Regions from separate parts of the Shewanella sp. 10N.286.52.C2 genome, predicted to be linked through region 2. Evidence: predicted binding sites of a transcription regulator. Region 2 holds the regulator's gene; each other region holds the start of a gene.
What was found. The regulator LexA, encoded in region 2, represses DNA repair genes until DNA is damaged. The targets are predictions, from matches to a motif close to TACTGTATNNNNATACAGTA.

Region 1 (5,113 bases), on a different contig from region 2:
CTGACTAATATCGTCTATTTGATGCTTTTCTCCTAACCACACAAAGGTAGAGTCGGTATCACCATAAATCACCTTATAACCCAACTCTTCAATCCAAGCTTTGGTTTGCTTCATGATTTGATGGCCACGCATGGTAATCGAGCTTGCAAGCTTGGCATCATGGAACACACAGCCTCTAGAGCCCAATACGCCATATAAAGAGTTCATGATTATTTTAATGGCTTGGGACAGAGGTTGGTTGTTAAGTTGTTTGGCTTGCTCACGCTGCTGCGCGAGTGTTGTTATTAGCTCTGGCAATATGGGGTTGTCTCTGCTAAATCTTGCATTGAGAAAACCCGGCACAGTCACTTCGTCAGGCTGCTGTTCGCCCACCACCAAGCCTTTGGGATCAATCAAAAACGTTCTAATAATTGATGGATAAAGGCTTTTAAAGTCCAACACTAAAACATCTTTGTAAAAACCCGGGATAGAATCCATCACATAGCCACCAGGAGATTCAAGTCCATCACTAGCTGGGTGAGCAGGGGCAACAAAACCGCTTCGATGTAAGTGCGGTAGGTATAAATTATTAAAAGCAGCAACAGATGCGCCAACGCGGCCAAATTCTAAGCCGGTTAGTTTGGCCCGTTCAATGGCAAAAGCCAGCAACTGGGTTTTATCAAAAATATCCCATACTAGGCGGCAATCGGTAATATTATAAAACGCCAATGCGACTTTATCATGGGCAAACAAATGACAGATTTCTTGGCTGCGATTATCAACATGGTCAATAGCCTTGCCTTCATTTAGTAATTGTTGCGATACGTGCTCTAATGAATAGCGTTCAAAATGATAGAATGCCGCTTTAATCCAATCGATGCCATCTAGCACCACTCGCCCCGGTAAAGATAAGGTTTCAGGGCGATGCTTATCTTCAACCTTCCAGCTTAATACCGTCGCCCCACGACCAATGGTTAACGGTATCGAATGTAACTGACAACGTTTATACAATAGTGACAAATCAAAAGTGACGACCGCCCAGCCAATAATGACATCAGGATCATATTCGGCAAACCAATCAATTAATCGCTTAATAAGCTCAACTTCGGTAACCACCCACTGAATATAGTGCTCTGACTCTTGAGGCTGTCCCACCATAATGACTAATTGATAATCTTGCCCATATAAGCCAACTGAATATAACTCGCCGCTAGGGCTACATTCGAAATCCAACGAAATCATAGAAAGCGAGATGTCATTATCGCTTTTTCTTGCTTTTACAGCTTGGTACACCGGCAATTGACTTAAGCTGGTATTCTGACTGTTACATAAATCAGCCTCTAAACTAGATTGCCCGATAAACTCAACATCAAAGGCAATAAAGCGTTCTATCAAATATCGCTGCTCTGCCCTAATATCTGCCTCATAAATCTCAATCCCCATATCATTGGCAATCCGCAATAACTGCCTTTGTACACTGGCTGACTTTAAATAAATACAGGCGATAGCTTGGTGATTAAAGTTTTTAAGCGCGATAGTTTCGATTCTGCAACCTTGATGAATATGTCCTGCGAGTTTTGGTATATCTATTTGACGGCAAAAACACACTACTTCAGCCCCGTCCACTTCTATCAGCACAGGGCCAGATCTCGTTTTTAAATAATATTGCAATATAAGTCGACCATCACGAAAAGCTGAATGCCGCGTCAACACTCGCCCTTTGATAGAAGTCACCTTATTTACGCTTACTGTCATAGTTTTTGGCTCGATTAAATATTTCGTGCAGTTCAATTCACTGTTATTATGTACAGCATATAACAGCGAACACATAAACAGTAAGCAAAGAATGCGAATAGGTCACTCATGTTAACGGATAAAGTCAAAAGTCAGATCCGCACTATCTATAAAGATATCGCGGCGGCAATGCCAAATTTTCGCTCTCGCCGTGAGCAAAACTATATGGTGGCTGAAATATCTAAAACACTGGCCGGTGAATATGACAAACACCGTCGCATTATGGTTTGTGAAGCCGGCACCGGTATTGGTAAATCCTTATCCTATATTCTTGGCACGATTCCGTTAGCCATTGCCAGCAAGAAAAAAGTCTGTATAGCAACGGCAACCGTAGCATTACAAGAGCAATTACTGCATAAAGATTTACCCTTCTTTTTGCAACAGTCTGGGGTAGACTTTAAATTTGGTTTAGTCAAAGGCCGTCAGCGCTATGTTTGCTTAGCAAAGCTTGAAGCCATGATTGGCCCCGAAGACACCTCACAAATGGCGATGTGGCAGACAAAGCCTGATCAAAGCCAGATTGACCAACTCAAAAAAATCCATAAAGATTACCAAGATAAAAAGTGGAACGGTGAAATCGACACTTTAGAGCAACCTGTTCCTGACTTTTTATGGCAGCAAATATGCTGTGATAAACACAGCTGCCATCGTCAGTTATCCAATCATCATAACTGCCCTTTTCATAAAGCCCGTGAAGATGTCGAAACCTGGGACGTACTCATTGTTAACCACAGTTTGTTATTTGCCGACTTAGAACTGGGCGGCGGCGTTATTTTACCAGAGCCTGAAGAGATGTTTTATGTCATCGATGAGGCGCATCATCTGCCAACAGTTGCCAGAGATTTCTCCAGCGCCCAAGCAAGTCTTCGCGGCACAGCTGATTGGCTAGAAAAGGCAGGTAAAACCTGCTCTAAATTACAAAACCAATTAAAAACCACTCATATTATTGCACCAGTGCAAGCGATGCTAGATCACATTAATGAGCTGGTTAGCCAGCTTAATCAAGTGGCACATTTTTGTGATACCCAGCCGCAGCTCTTTGCCAACCCAGAAACCCGTTTAAGATTTGAAAATGGCAAATTACCAGAGTCATTACTCATACAGGCCGAAAACTTAGCTTCAGCATCGAATTCTGCATTAAAGCAATTTAATAAAATTCAAACCGTTTTAAGTGAAGCGATAAAAGATGGTGAGTTACCTAAACATCAATCAGAAACAGTGCTTTCAGAAGCAGGCTTTATTTCCCAGCGTTTAGAAAACTTGCATAAATTATGGAAAATGCTCGCTAAAGAAGACTCAAAAAAAGGTGCGCCCATGGCGCGCTGGGCTGAACTGATCACAGGTAAACAACAGGATTATTTATTTTGTGCGTCTCCTATTGAAGTGGGTTTCATGCTCGAATCTATGCTGTGGCAAAAAGCCGCAGGTGTTGTATTGTGCAGCGCAACACTGCGGGCGCTGAATAATTTTAATCATTTTGCCCATCAAGTCGGGTTATCATTAAATGATGGCAGCCGCTTTTTGGCGTTACTATCGCCATTTGATTATCAAAATAATGCCACATTATTTATTCCTCAAATGAAGAATGAGCCTACAGATGAAGCCTTTACCGATGAGCTTGCAGAGCAGATATTGGCATTAGTTGAAGATGAAATGGCAACATTGGTGCTGTTTGCCTCTTATTGGCAAATGGAAAAGGTGACAGATCAAATTATAGGTAAAATGCCTAAAGAGCAGTTATTTGTTCAAGGAACTATGCCAAGACAACAGGTGCTAACTCAACATAAAGCCCGTTGTGATGCCGGAAAAGCCAGTATTATCTTTGGCACAGGCAGTTTTTCAGAAGGATTAGATTTACCTGGGGATTACCTTACCAACCTGATTGTCACCAAACTGCCCTTTGCAGTGCCGACATCACCAGTTGAACAAGCACATGCGGAATATATAAAAAGCAAAGGTGGCAACCCTTTCCTACAATTAACCATTCCAGATGCGTCACGTAAATTAATCCAAAGTTGTGGTAGATTACTGCGCAAAGAAGACGATTATGGCCGAGTGACTATTTTAGACCGCCGCCTAATTACCAAGCGTTACGGTAAATCGTTACTCGATGCCCTACCGCCATTTCGTAAAGTTATTGAATAGGTATTTTTTTGGAATTTTTGTTAGACCCTAGTCATTGGGTCATTCTGGCGATAATTGGTGTTGTTGCAGGTTTTATAGATGCCGTTGTTGGCGGTGGCGGTTTGCTTTCTATCCCTGCACTGCTAACGATGGGCGTTCCACCCCATTTAGCATTGGGTACCAATAAGCTCGCAGCCTGTTTCGGCTCTATTACTGCAGGTTATACCTACTACAAACAACAACTCATTAAACCTTCCTTCTGGCGGGCTGCATTTTTGACGACCTTTATAGGTGCCATCATCGGCAGTTTTTTAGTTTATTTTATTGATGCTGCTTGGCTCGAAAAAATCTTACCGCTGATCATTATCGGGATTGCAATCTACACCCTTATAAGTCCCAAAGCGATGGGCGAAACTATCATCAATCAACCCACCGGGTTGCCATCTCAAAACAAACAAATAGTGCAAGGAATGACCTTAGGTGCTTATGATGGTTTTGCAGGCCCCGGTATTGGCGCATTTTGGACAGTATCCAGCATCAGGCTGCATAAGCTGCCATTATTAAACAGCTGCGCCTTAGCAAGGCTAATGACCTCAGTGAGTAATGTTACCGCATTAGTCATTTTTGCCTTATTAGGCGAAGTGGATTGGATATTAGGTTTGTGGATCGGTGTTTGTATGATGGCGGGATCATTTATTGGGGCTAAATCTGCTATAAGATTTGGTATTCCCTTTATCAAACCGCTATTTATCATTACTGTATTATCCATTGCAGCACATTTAGCTTGGACGGCTTGGCTATGAGAAACACCAACCAACTCATTTACCAATTAAAACAGCAGCTCAGTTCATTAGAACAAGATGCCTTACATCACGATCAGCAATTACCTGCGCAACAAAAGAAAATGCTGCAAGATATTGAACGATTTAATTCACAATTATTTATTCAACAAGGTGCCCAATTAAGCCCTTGTATTGCCCAATTAAAAAAAGACATTCAGCAATTAGAAAAGCAACTTTCTTTCAAACTTGATGTCAGAATCATTGAGCTTAGCTGCCAGCGCATTCAAGATCGCTTTACCGCATTAAGACGAGCCTTAGTGACCACCAACCTGAATGTGAATACTGAAAAGCAAAAACGTGACAATAGCCGTGCACGCTATGCAAAAAAACAACAGCAACAACATTCAGACAGTGGCTTTGGCTGGATAGCCAGT
Region 2 (5,113 bases):
CATTGCGCCGCCGGTTAAAAACATAATGAAACTAAACCACAGATACATTGAACCAATATCTTTATGGTTAGTGGTTAAAACCCAGCGCATAATGCCTTTTGGCGCCCCATGATGATGGTCATCATGGTGATCGTCGTGAGCGGCTGGTGAATCTTGTGTAATTGTGCTCATTTTAATCCCTTACTTTCCGTGACCAACAACATCAGCAGCCTGAACTGCATCGCCAGAGTTATTACCCCAGGCATTTCGCTCATAAGTCACCACTGCAGCAAGCTGTTGTGGCGTAAGTAGCGAGTTAAATGCTTGCATTGCCGTGCCAGGTTTACCATTGATGACAATATTAAGATGATCCGTCACTGGACCGACGATGAGTGGGCTGCCTACTAATGAAGGGAACGCGCCAGGTAAGCCAGTACCAGCAGCTTGGTGACATGCAGCGCAGCTAGTCATATAGACTTGCTCGCCCATGGTCATTAACTCATCCATCGTCAAGTCATCCAATACCACAGCTTTAACTTCTGCTGCTTGTGTTGCCGCTTCAGTCACAGCTTGTGTTGCAGTGTCTTCAAGTTGTTCAGCTGTAGGTAAGCTTGCTGGTAAAGTCACAGGCGTTGACGTGTCTGCGGTAGAAGTGCCTGCACTAGGAGCGTCTGCAGTGGTTGGTGTAGCGCTAGAATTTGTCCCATTGCCACTCACATCAGCCGCTTGCACGGTATCGCCAGAGTCATTACCCCAAGCATTACGCTCATAAGTGACTACTGCAGCAATTTCAGTTGCCGTTAGCTGCTTGGCAAACGCTTGCATCGCAGTGCCAGGCTTACCATTAACGACAATATCGATATGGCCAGACACTGGGCCTTTAATCATTGGACTGCCAATAAGGGAAGGGAAGACGCCAGGTAAACCAGCACCATTAGGTTGGTGGCAAGCCGCGCAGCGACCCATGTAGATTTGTTCGCCTTGGGCCATTAACTCGTCATAGCTAAGGGTTTGGCTCAGTGAGGCTTGTGCAGCGGCTTTAGCATCAGCAGCAAATTGCTTTTGGTCGATTAGCCATTGGTCAAAGTCTGCTTCTGAGACGGCTTCAACAACAATAGGCATAAAGCCATGATCTTTACCGCATAGTTCGGCACATTGGCCTCGATAAGTACCTATTTTATCGATTTTAGTCCAAGCTTCATTGATGAAACCAGGATTTGCATCTTTTTTAACGGCAAATGCTGGTACCCACCAAGAGTGGATAACGTCATCCGAGGTCATTAAAAAACGTACTTTACGATTTATTGGTAAAACCAGCGGCTTATCGACCTCTAAAAGATAGGTGTCGGTTTTATCTGCGGTGCCAGTAATTTGGTCTGCTGGGGTAGATAATAAACTGAAAAACTCGACATCTTCATTGAAATAGCTGTAATGCCATTTCCATTGAGAGCCCGTCACTTTGACTGTCAGTTCAGCATCGCTGGGATCTTCCATAGCAATCAGCGTTTTTGTTGCTGGGATTGCCATGCCAATTAGGATTAGAAATGGCAATACTGTCCAAGCTATTTCAACCTTGGTACTGTCATGAAAGTCGGCTGCAACTGCACCCTTAGATTTTCTGTGATAGATCATGGAATAAATCATGATCCCAAAGACCACGACACCAATGGCGCAACAGATATACAAAATAATCATATGCAGGTCGTAAACCTGGCCACTGATCTCTGTTACACCTTGAGTCATGTTTAAGGGCATCTCTGCCGCTGTGAGTGGGGTTGCAAGCAACGCCACCATTAATCCGTACAACAATCGCTTCACAAGACTACTCCTCTGCTAATTGCGAATTGCAATTACAAAGAAAAGCCACACAGTAATACTCTGCTCTATGCAAACTTTTCATACCCGAAAAAGTTTGATCATTTCAAAGTACACGGTGGCTTTGAGCTTGAAAACTCAATTATGTTATTACGTTACGGTGCCACACTTGTACCTAATACTGAACTTATCAATTATATTTGACGCTTTACATTCAAGGCTTTCTATACCGCACGGTACCAGCTCAATCTTTTAATAGCGTTTGTATCTTTTTGACATTTATTCTCGGCAGTACGATAAATTGTTACTACCTTGTTAACTACATTACTTGGAGATTAAATATTGATCAAGATCACTTTATCATCTAATTTGCTGAAAAAAGTGCAAAAAAAAGCCCCTCAGCGTAGTGAAGGGCTTTTTTAGTCATATTTTACTAGTGAAACGAGGTAAGGTTTACCCGAGTCGGTACTGCTAAAGTTTGCGTTAATGGGTCGCCTTCAGGTAAGTGAGTATTTACATCTTCAATGATAATCCCTTGGGCTAAGGCATTTTTGGCAACCAATTGAATGCGGCGATTGTCGCGGGCATCTAATGGTGGTGTCCAAGTAATTACTGCACTTGAAGTACCGTTAGTGAGCGCTTTTTCCATCGCCCACAGGGTTTCGACTTCATCTTTGGTGTGAACTAACAATACTCTGTCCATACGAACATTGGCATTAGCAAGAATTTGCTTATAACCGATATGCGGCGGATTAATCAGTACAATCCAACGGCCTTGCTGACTTAAAATGGCTAACTGACTGCATAATTGAGTCAATTCAGTTAAGCCTTGGTTTTGGGTGCGCTTGGTTTCAATCCCTTGTTTAGTGGGTAAGGGATCAGATGCCATATCTACCCATAATCCAGGGTGACGCGGTGCATTGCCTATTAATGTGTTCATAACCAACCTCCATTACGAATAACGCCAACAGCAAGCCCTTCAATCGTTAGGTTTTGGCAACTTAAATCAACTTTAATCGGCTCATATTCTGCATTTTCAGCATGTAAATAAATAATATTGCCTTTCTTTTCAAATCTTTTCACGGTTACATCGTCTTCAAGACGTGCCACTACAACTTGACCATTGGTGGCAGTTTGCATTTTATGCACTGCTAATAAGTCGCCCTCTAAAATACCAATGTCTTTCATACTGTCGCCTCGAACGCGTAGTAAGAAATTAGCATTGGGCTTAAACATTTCTGGGTCAACTTGGAAATACTGTTCAACATGCTCTTGAGCAAGGATAGGTTCACCTGCAGCAACTTGGCCGATAAGTGGTAAGCCTGCTTCAACTTCCTCCTCCACCTGCACCATGCGGATCCCGCGAGAGGTACCAGGAATAATTTCAATACAGCCTTTTTTTGCCAGTGCTTTTAAGTGTTCTTCAGCGGCATTGGCGCTTTTGAAGCCTAATCGAGTTGCAATTTCTGCACGAGTTGGCGGCATACCTGTTTCGGCGATATTACATTTAATTAGCTCTAATATTTCAGCTTGGCGTGGCGTTAAAGGTCTCATATTGATTCCTGTTTTTTTATACAGTGACTGTCATTATATACAGTATCGGTGGTCGCGCAAGTATTAACCAAATTAATTTAACTATTATCATCTAATTCTTGTTGGCTATATATGGGGGCACGGTTAAGTATCTGTAATTTAATTATTTAGTTAATGAAGGTAAGTCAGCTTTTTAAACCGATGAAATTGGCTATTTCTCACATCGTTTGTTTAAACAGTATATTTATACAGTAGTGTTGATTGAAAATAGGTTGGTTGTTATTCGGATATGGCTATTTTTACTGAACAAATATTCTCTGTATAGACCCTTGTTAGTGAAACTGAACCATTATCTGGTATTCTATGGCCAATTAATTGATGTTGAATATGCGAACACTCATGTTAAAACCTGACTCAATCATAGCAAAATCATTACGTTGGATTCAAAAACTGATGGTGCACACGGTTGTTGTGCCTGAAGATCCCTTTGCCGATCTGAACTTAGACCCAGATAAACCAGTGGTCTATGTGATGAAGACAGAATCACTCAGTGATATTGCGGCATTAAATGAAGTGACCGCCAAATATGGCTTACCGAGCCCTTATGAGCGACTAGACGTTGATGGCTTAAATACCCCTAGAATTGTGTGTATTGAAGGTCGTAAGCCTCTATTTGGCAAGCGTTTAAGTGGCGAAAAATTTGTTGATAACTTCACCAGCTTATTAGCCTTACATAAAAAAAATGATCAACTTGATATTCAATTGGTGCCAGTGAGTCTGTATTGGGGACGTATCCCTGGTAAAGAAGATGACACCATGACCGCAGCCGTATTTGAGCGTGAAAACCCGACCTGGTTACGTAAATGGTTGATGATTTTGTTCTTAGGTCGCCATAGCTTTATTCAATTCTCAAATGCTATGTCGCTACGTTATATGGCTGATGAACACGGCACTGATGTCAGTATTGCGCATAAACTTATCCGTGTGGCGCGAGTGCACTTTAGACGCCAACGTAAAGTGATGACAGGCCCACAACTGCCAAATCGTCAGGCAATGTTCAACTCATTATTAAAGTCTGATGCCATTGCTCAAGCGATAAAAGAAGAAGCGCTTAATAAAAAAATTCCTGAAGACAAAGCCCGCGAAAAAGCGATTCAGTATTTAGATGAAATTGCAGCGGATTACTCAGACAGCTTAGTGCGTATTGCTGAGCGCTTTCTTACTTGGTTGTGGAATAAGTTATACAGCGGTATTAGCATTAAAAGCGCTGAAAAAGTGCGTAAGCTGCATCATGATGGTCATGAAATTGTCTATGTGCCTTGCCATCGTAGCCACATGGATTACCTACTGCTGTCGTATATTTTGTATTACCAAGGCATGGTGCCGCCGCATATTGCCGCCGGTATTAATTTAAACTTTTGGCCAGCAGGCCCTATGTTCCGCCGTGGTGGTGCTTTCTTTATTCGTCGTAGCTTTAACGGTAATAAACTTTATACCGCAGTGTTTCGTGAGTATTTAGATCAGTTATTTGCTAAAGGCTATTCGGTTGAATACTTCACCGAAGGTGGTCGTTCTCGTACCGGTCGTTTATTAGCGCCTAAGACCGGCATGTTAGCGATGACAGTTAACTGTGTACTGCGGGGCATTGAACGCCCAGTAACCTTAGTGCCAGTTTATCTTGGTTATGATCATGTGATGGAAGTGTCCACCTATCATAAAGAGTTAAGCGGTAAGAAAAAGCAAAAAGAATCAGTGTGGCAGGTCTTTGGTGCGCTGCGTAAATTAG
Region 3 (5,113 bases), on a different contig from region 2:
CAATCTGATTTTTTACTTTATTCCACTTTGGTTTATGCGGGATGATTGGGCTCGGGTCGGTGTCAGCTTGTTACTCATATTTCCCTTCTTATATGGGTACTTTTGGGCTTACAAAAGCTCAGCCGCTCAAGGGAAATATCCTATTGCTTTAATGCTCATCACTGCGAGCATTGCCACCATATTTACCAGCGGCTCCATTTCATTTTTCAGTTTTGCCGGTTTTTTTATTGGTTTTTTCTATTCACTGCGCACCGCCATTATTAGCTTTATTCTTATCAGTACTTGGCTGTGGCTACTTAATTACATCGTGGGCTATGAAGCTTACTATTTTCCGCTATACGGTATGTTAGTCACCTTTGTGGTGGGGCTATTTGGCGTGGTTGAGCATAACAATGAACGCATCAGGCGCCAACAAAGACAATCAAATGATGAAATCGCTAACTTAGCAACGGCACTGGAGCGTGAACGTATTGCGCGCGATTTACATGACATCATGGGGCACAATTTATCTTCCATTGCACTGAAAGCACAACTCGCCGAAAAACTGGTTGAAGCAGGCGAGCTTGCTGTTGCAAAACAGCATTTACAGGAACTTGCTGATATCGCCAGAAACAGCTTAACTGAAATTCGCCAAACGGTTTCTAATTACAAACATAAAGGCTTACAAGATACGGTCAATCAACTATGCAGTTTATTAAGACAAAAAGAAATTGAAGTACATCTCGAGGGTAAATTACCACCATTAACACCTTTGCAAGAAACTCAACTAGGGCTAATGTTGACAGAATTAGTTAATAATATGCTCAAACATAGCCAAGCCAGTCAATGTGTATGGTGCTTTAACACCTTGGATAAGCAGCTTATTGTTAGCCTAAGTGACAATGCTAACACCAAAGTTATTAAAGAAGGTAATGGCTTAAAAGGCATTAGAGAGCGAGTGAACTTATTGGGCGGCAAGTTTAGTTATCATATTAACGATGGCTACCGTTTTAGCATCAGTTTGCCCCTTGAAGCAGAGCAAGTCAGTGAACCTAAAGTTGACAACGACACGGAACAGCCTTAATGAAGATTTTATTAGCAGAAGATCAAGCCATGGTGCGCGGGGCATTATCTGCCCTACTTACCCTTGCCAAAGATGAACTCGGTGAAGTCGATATCACAGAAGCAGAAGATGGTAACCAAGCCATGGCAATGCTTAAAGAGCAGCATTTTGATTTGCTGCTCAGTGATATTGAAATGCCCGGTCACAGCGGCGTTGAGCTGGCTCAGTGGCTCGCAGCATATCAAGCCGAGGCTGCAACAATGCAACCTAAAACTAAAATCATCATCTTAACCACTTTTGGCCGCGTAGGTTACATCAAAAGAGCACTCAGTTGTGGCGTCGAGGGATTTTTGCTAAAAGATGCGCCATCTGAAAGTCTAGTCAACGCTATTAAACAGGTGATGGCAGGTAAAAAAATTATCGATCCAGAGCTGGCGATCAGCGCCATTGGTGATATTGACCCACTCAATGATAAAGAAAGAAAAGCGCTACGATTAGCCAGTGATGGCTTATCAACCAGTGATATCGCCGCCCAGTTATTTATCGCCGAAGGTACTGTGCGGAATTACCTTTCTGAAGCGATCTCCAAGCTCAATGCCACCAATCGCATAGATGCGGCACGAATAGCTAAACAAAAAGGCTGGTTATAGAGGCAGTTAAGCCTGATATCTGGATTAATATTGCCTTGTATTAAAACTCTGCTAAGATAAGCCATAACATCTGTATATATTTACAGTACTATCATTGCTAACAAGCATCAGGGCGATAAAGTTGACTGTATAACTCTTTGGATAACTGTCAAAGTTAACCCCAAAGTGAATGACTCACTTTAATCAGCGAGCTTTACAATATCAACAAAGTCTAAGTGATGAAGTCTGTGGTCAACTCAATAGATAAAGGCATGCTAGATTTGCAACCATTGGATCAGGTACCGATTACCGACTTAAAAGGCGTCGCTAAAAAAGCCGCTGAAAAGCTGGCAAAGCTTGGCATTAAGACAGTGCAAGATGTACTGTTTCATTTGCCGCTGCGCTATGAAGACCGCACCCAAATCTATCCCATCAATGCTCTTTATCCCGCGATGTACGCCACAGTTGAAGCTGAAATCATCTCAACCCAAATTGTGCCGGGTCGCAGACGTATGCTGACCTGCAATATTGCCGACGAAAGTGGTTACCTCACATTGCGGTTTTTTAACTTCTCGGTTGCCCAGCGAAATGGCATGCAAAACGGCGCGATAATTCGGGCCTATGGTGAAATCAAGCGCGGCAACCGCCATTTTGAGATAATCCACCCAGAATACAAAATCATTAAAGCTGGCGAAAACCCAGCCCTGAGTGATTCACTGACCCCTATTTATCCTTCGACTGAAGGATTAAAACAAGCCAGTTGGATTAAGCTCACCGAGCAGGCACTAACTATGCTCAATCAAGGTGGCTTAACAGAGTTACTACCACCAGCCCTGCAACCCAACAATATGAGCATTGGTCAGGCATTATCCTTAATCCATCGACCGCCCAATAACATCGCCCAAGCCGATTTAGAGCAAGGCATGCACCCCGCTCAGCAGCGCTTAGTCCAAGAAGAGTTACTGGCCCATAACTTAAGTATGCTGCAATTACGTCAGCGCAATAACCTTGATAAAGCGGTGACTTTACCCGCCACCGGCCAGCTATTAAATCCATTTTTAAAAGCCTTACCTTTTAAGCCAACAGGGGCCCAGCAACGAGTCGTAGCTGATATCGGTATTGATATTGAAAAGCCCACACCTATGATGCGCTTAGTGCAAGGGGATGTGGGCTCGGGTAAAACCTTAGTGGCCGCCTTAGCAGCCCTGCAAGCCATTGAAAATGGTTATCAGGTGGCGATGATGGCACCGACGGAATTATTAGCAGAGCAACACGCAGTCAACTTTGCCGCCTGGTTTGAACCATTAGGGCTAAAAGTGGGCTGGTTAGCAGGCAAGTTAAAAGGCAAAGCCAGAACACAATCATTGGCTGATATCGCCGATGGCAGCGCCAACATGGTAATTGGCACCCATGCTATTTTCCAAGAGCAGGTCAGTTTTAATAAGCTCGCGTTAATCATTATTGATGAACAACACCGTTTTGGGGTCCATCAACGCTTAGGATTACGCGAAAAAGGCGTCAGCCAAGGCTTTCATCCGCATCAATTAATAATGACAGCTACGCCAATTCCGCGCACGTTAGCGATGACGGCTTATGCTGATTTAGAAACCTCTATCATTGATGAGTTACCGCCAGGAAGAACCCCTGTTACCACGGTTGCCATTAGCGATAATCGCCGCGAACAAATCATCGAGCGGGTAAAACAAGCCGCGCTAAATGATAATCGGCAGATTTATTGGGTTTGTACTCTCATTGAAGAATCTGAAGTTCTTGAGTGCCAAGCCGCTGAAGATACCGCTGCAGAATTAAGCCAATTACTACCCGAATTAAAGGTTGGCTTAGTGCACGGACGTATGAAAAGTGCAGAAAAACAGCAAATAATGGCCCAATTTAAGGCGGGTGAACTACATTTATTAGTGGCAACAACGGTTATTGAAGTGGGAGTCGATGTGCCTAATGCCAGTTTAATGATTATTGAAAACCCTGAGCGGTTAGGCTTGGCGCAATTGCATCAGTTACGTGGCCGAGTAGGCCGAGGCTCTATTGCCAGCCACTGCGTGTTATTGTACAAAGCACCGTTATCACAAACTGCCACCAAACGTTTAGGAGTACTAAGGGCCAGTAACGATGGCTTTGTTATTGCCCAAAAAGACTTAGAAATAAGAGGCCCAGGTGAAGTACTCGGTACCCGCCAAACCGGCTTGGCAGAAATGAAAATCGCTGATTTAGTCAGGGATCAATATCTGATTGAAAACACACAAAAATTAGCGGCCCATGTTATGCAACAAGTGCCACAAAATGTAGACAGCATTGTTCAACGTTGGTTAGGGGATCGCCAGCAATACGTACAAGCATAAATTATTGTTAACCTTGGCTATTATTACTAGACAAGTGTTGAGATTATTGCAGAATGAAAATAAGGTTTAAGCCTTATATACTACCAAATGAAAATGTAACAAATTCAATGGTATTGGTTCCCTTTCGACGTTTAAAGCTAAGGAATAGACATGCAAGTCAATCAAAATGATAGAGCCACACCGCACTCAAGTCGCGCCAGTGGTAGTAACGCGGGTGTGATTGGTATCACCATTGCGGTTTTACTGGCTGGTGCAGGCTATTTCTACTTCTCGGCCGATAAAGCGCCTGAAGTCGAAGCGCCAATACCTGTGCAACTACCAGAGCCTGTGCCTGAACAACCTATTGAGCAAGAGCCTATTGAAGAAGTGATAGTGGAAGTTATTGAACCCACTATTATTGAAGCTCCAGAGCCTGAAGTAGTAGAGCCCTTACCTACACTGATTGAAAGTGATGACTTTGTCGCCCAGAAAACGGTTGAGATGGCTGATGGGATGAAAATCGAGCCACTACTTGTTAAAAAAGACATTGCCCGCCAGTTTGTGGTATTTGTCGATAATATGGCCCAAGGTGAAGTGATCCGTAAAGCCAGCCCACTGAAAGGCCCTAAAGATAAATTCACCGTCAGTGAAATCACTAACAAAACCTATTTAAACCCTGACAGTTACCATCGTTATGACCTGTACGCCAACATGGTGTCAGATATGAATGACGAGCAGTTAATCAACACTTATAAAGAACTCACGCCAATATTTGACGAAGCTTTTGCAGAGCTAGGTTATAGCGATATGTCATTTGACGAGCGCATGCAGCAAGCCTTTGAGATGATCTTATCAGCGCCGATTATTGAAGACCCGATTGAATTAAGTTCTATCAGTGTCAATTATCAGTTTGTCGACCCTAAACTAGAAGCACTGCCAAATGTGCAAAAATTTATGGTACGTATGGGACCTGAAAATAGCCGTAAAATTAAAACGGCAATTAGAAAACTTCAGCAGCAAATGGCCAACTGATAGAACCGTTATCATTGGGGTTATGATTTGCAATGGCAGGTTCCAGTATGCGCAATCTAAATCAATGGCATAAA

Region 1: the regulator LexA is predicted to act here: its motif matches at 1,773-1,792, upstream of BCU94_RS10675 (DNA polymerase II).
Region 3: the regulator LexA is predicted to act here: its motif matches at 1,761-1,780, upstream of recG (ATP-dependent DNA helicase RecG).

What each region holds. Positions count from the first base shown of each region.
Region 1 covers NZ_MCTV01000026.1:109,220-114,332, forward strand. Annotated here, with positions in the region: gene BCU94_RS10675 (DNA polymerase II) at 1-1,734, opposite strand, end outside; gene dinG (ATP-dependent DNA helicase DinG) at 1,843-3,918, shown strand; gene BCU94_RS10685 (TSUP family transporter) at 3,927-4,700, shown strand; gene BCU94_RS10690 (primosomal replication protein) at 4,697-5,113, shown strand, end outside.
Region 2 covers NZ_MCTV01000088.1:7,471-12,583, forward strand. Annotated here, with positions in the region: gene ctaD (cytochrome c oxidase subunit I) at 1-171, opposite strand, end outside; gene coxB (cytochrome c oxidase subunit II) at 181-1,797, opposite strand; gene BCU94_RS19430 (SulA-like leucine-rich domain-containing protein) at 2,228-2,734, opposite strand; gene lexA (transcriptional repressor LexA) at 2,731-3,348, opposite strand; gene plsB (glycerol-3-phosphate 1-O-acyltransferase PlsB) at 3,727-5,113, shown strand, end outside.
Region 3 covers NZ_MCTV01000035.1:70,326-75,438, forward strand. Annotated here, with positions in the region: gene BCU94_RS12685 (sensor histidine kinase) at 1-1,063, shown strand, start outside; gene BCU94_RS12690 (response regulator transcription factor) at 1,063-1,692, shown strand; gene recG (ATP-dependent DNA helicase RecG) at 1,953-4,028, shown strand; gene BCU94_RS12700 (DUF3014 domain-containing protein) at 4,179-5,039, shown strand.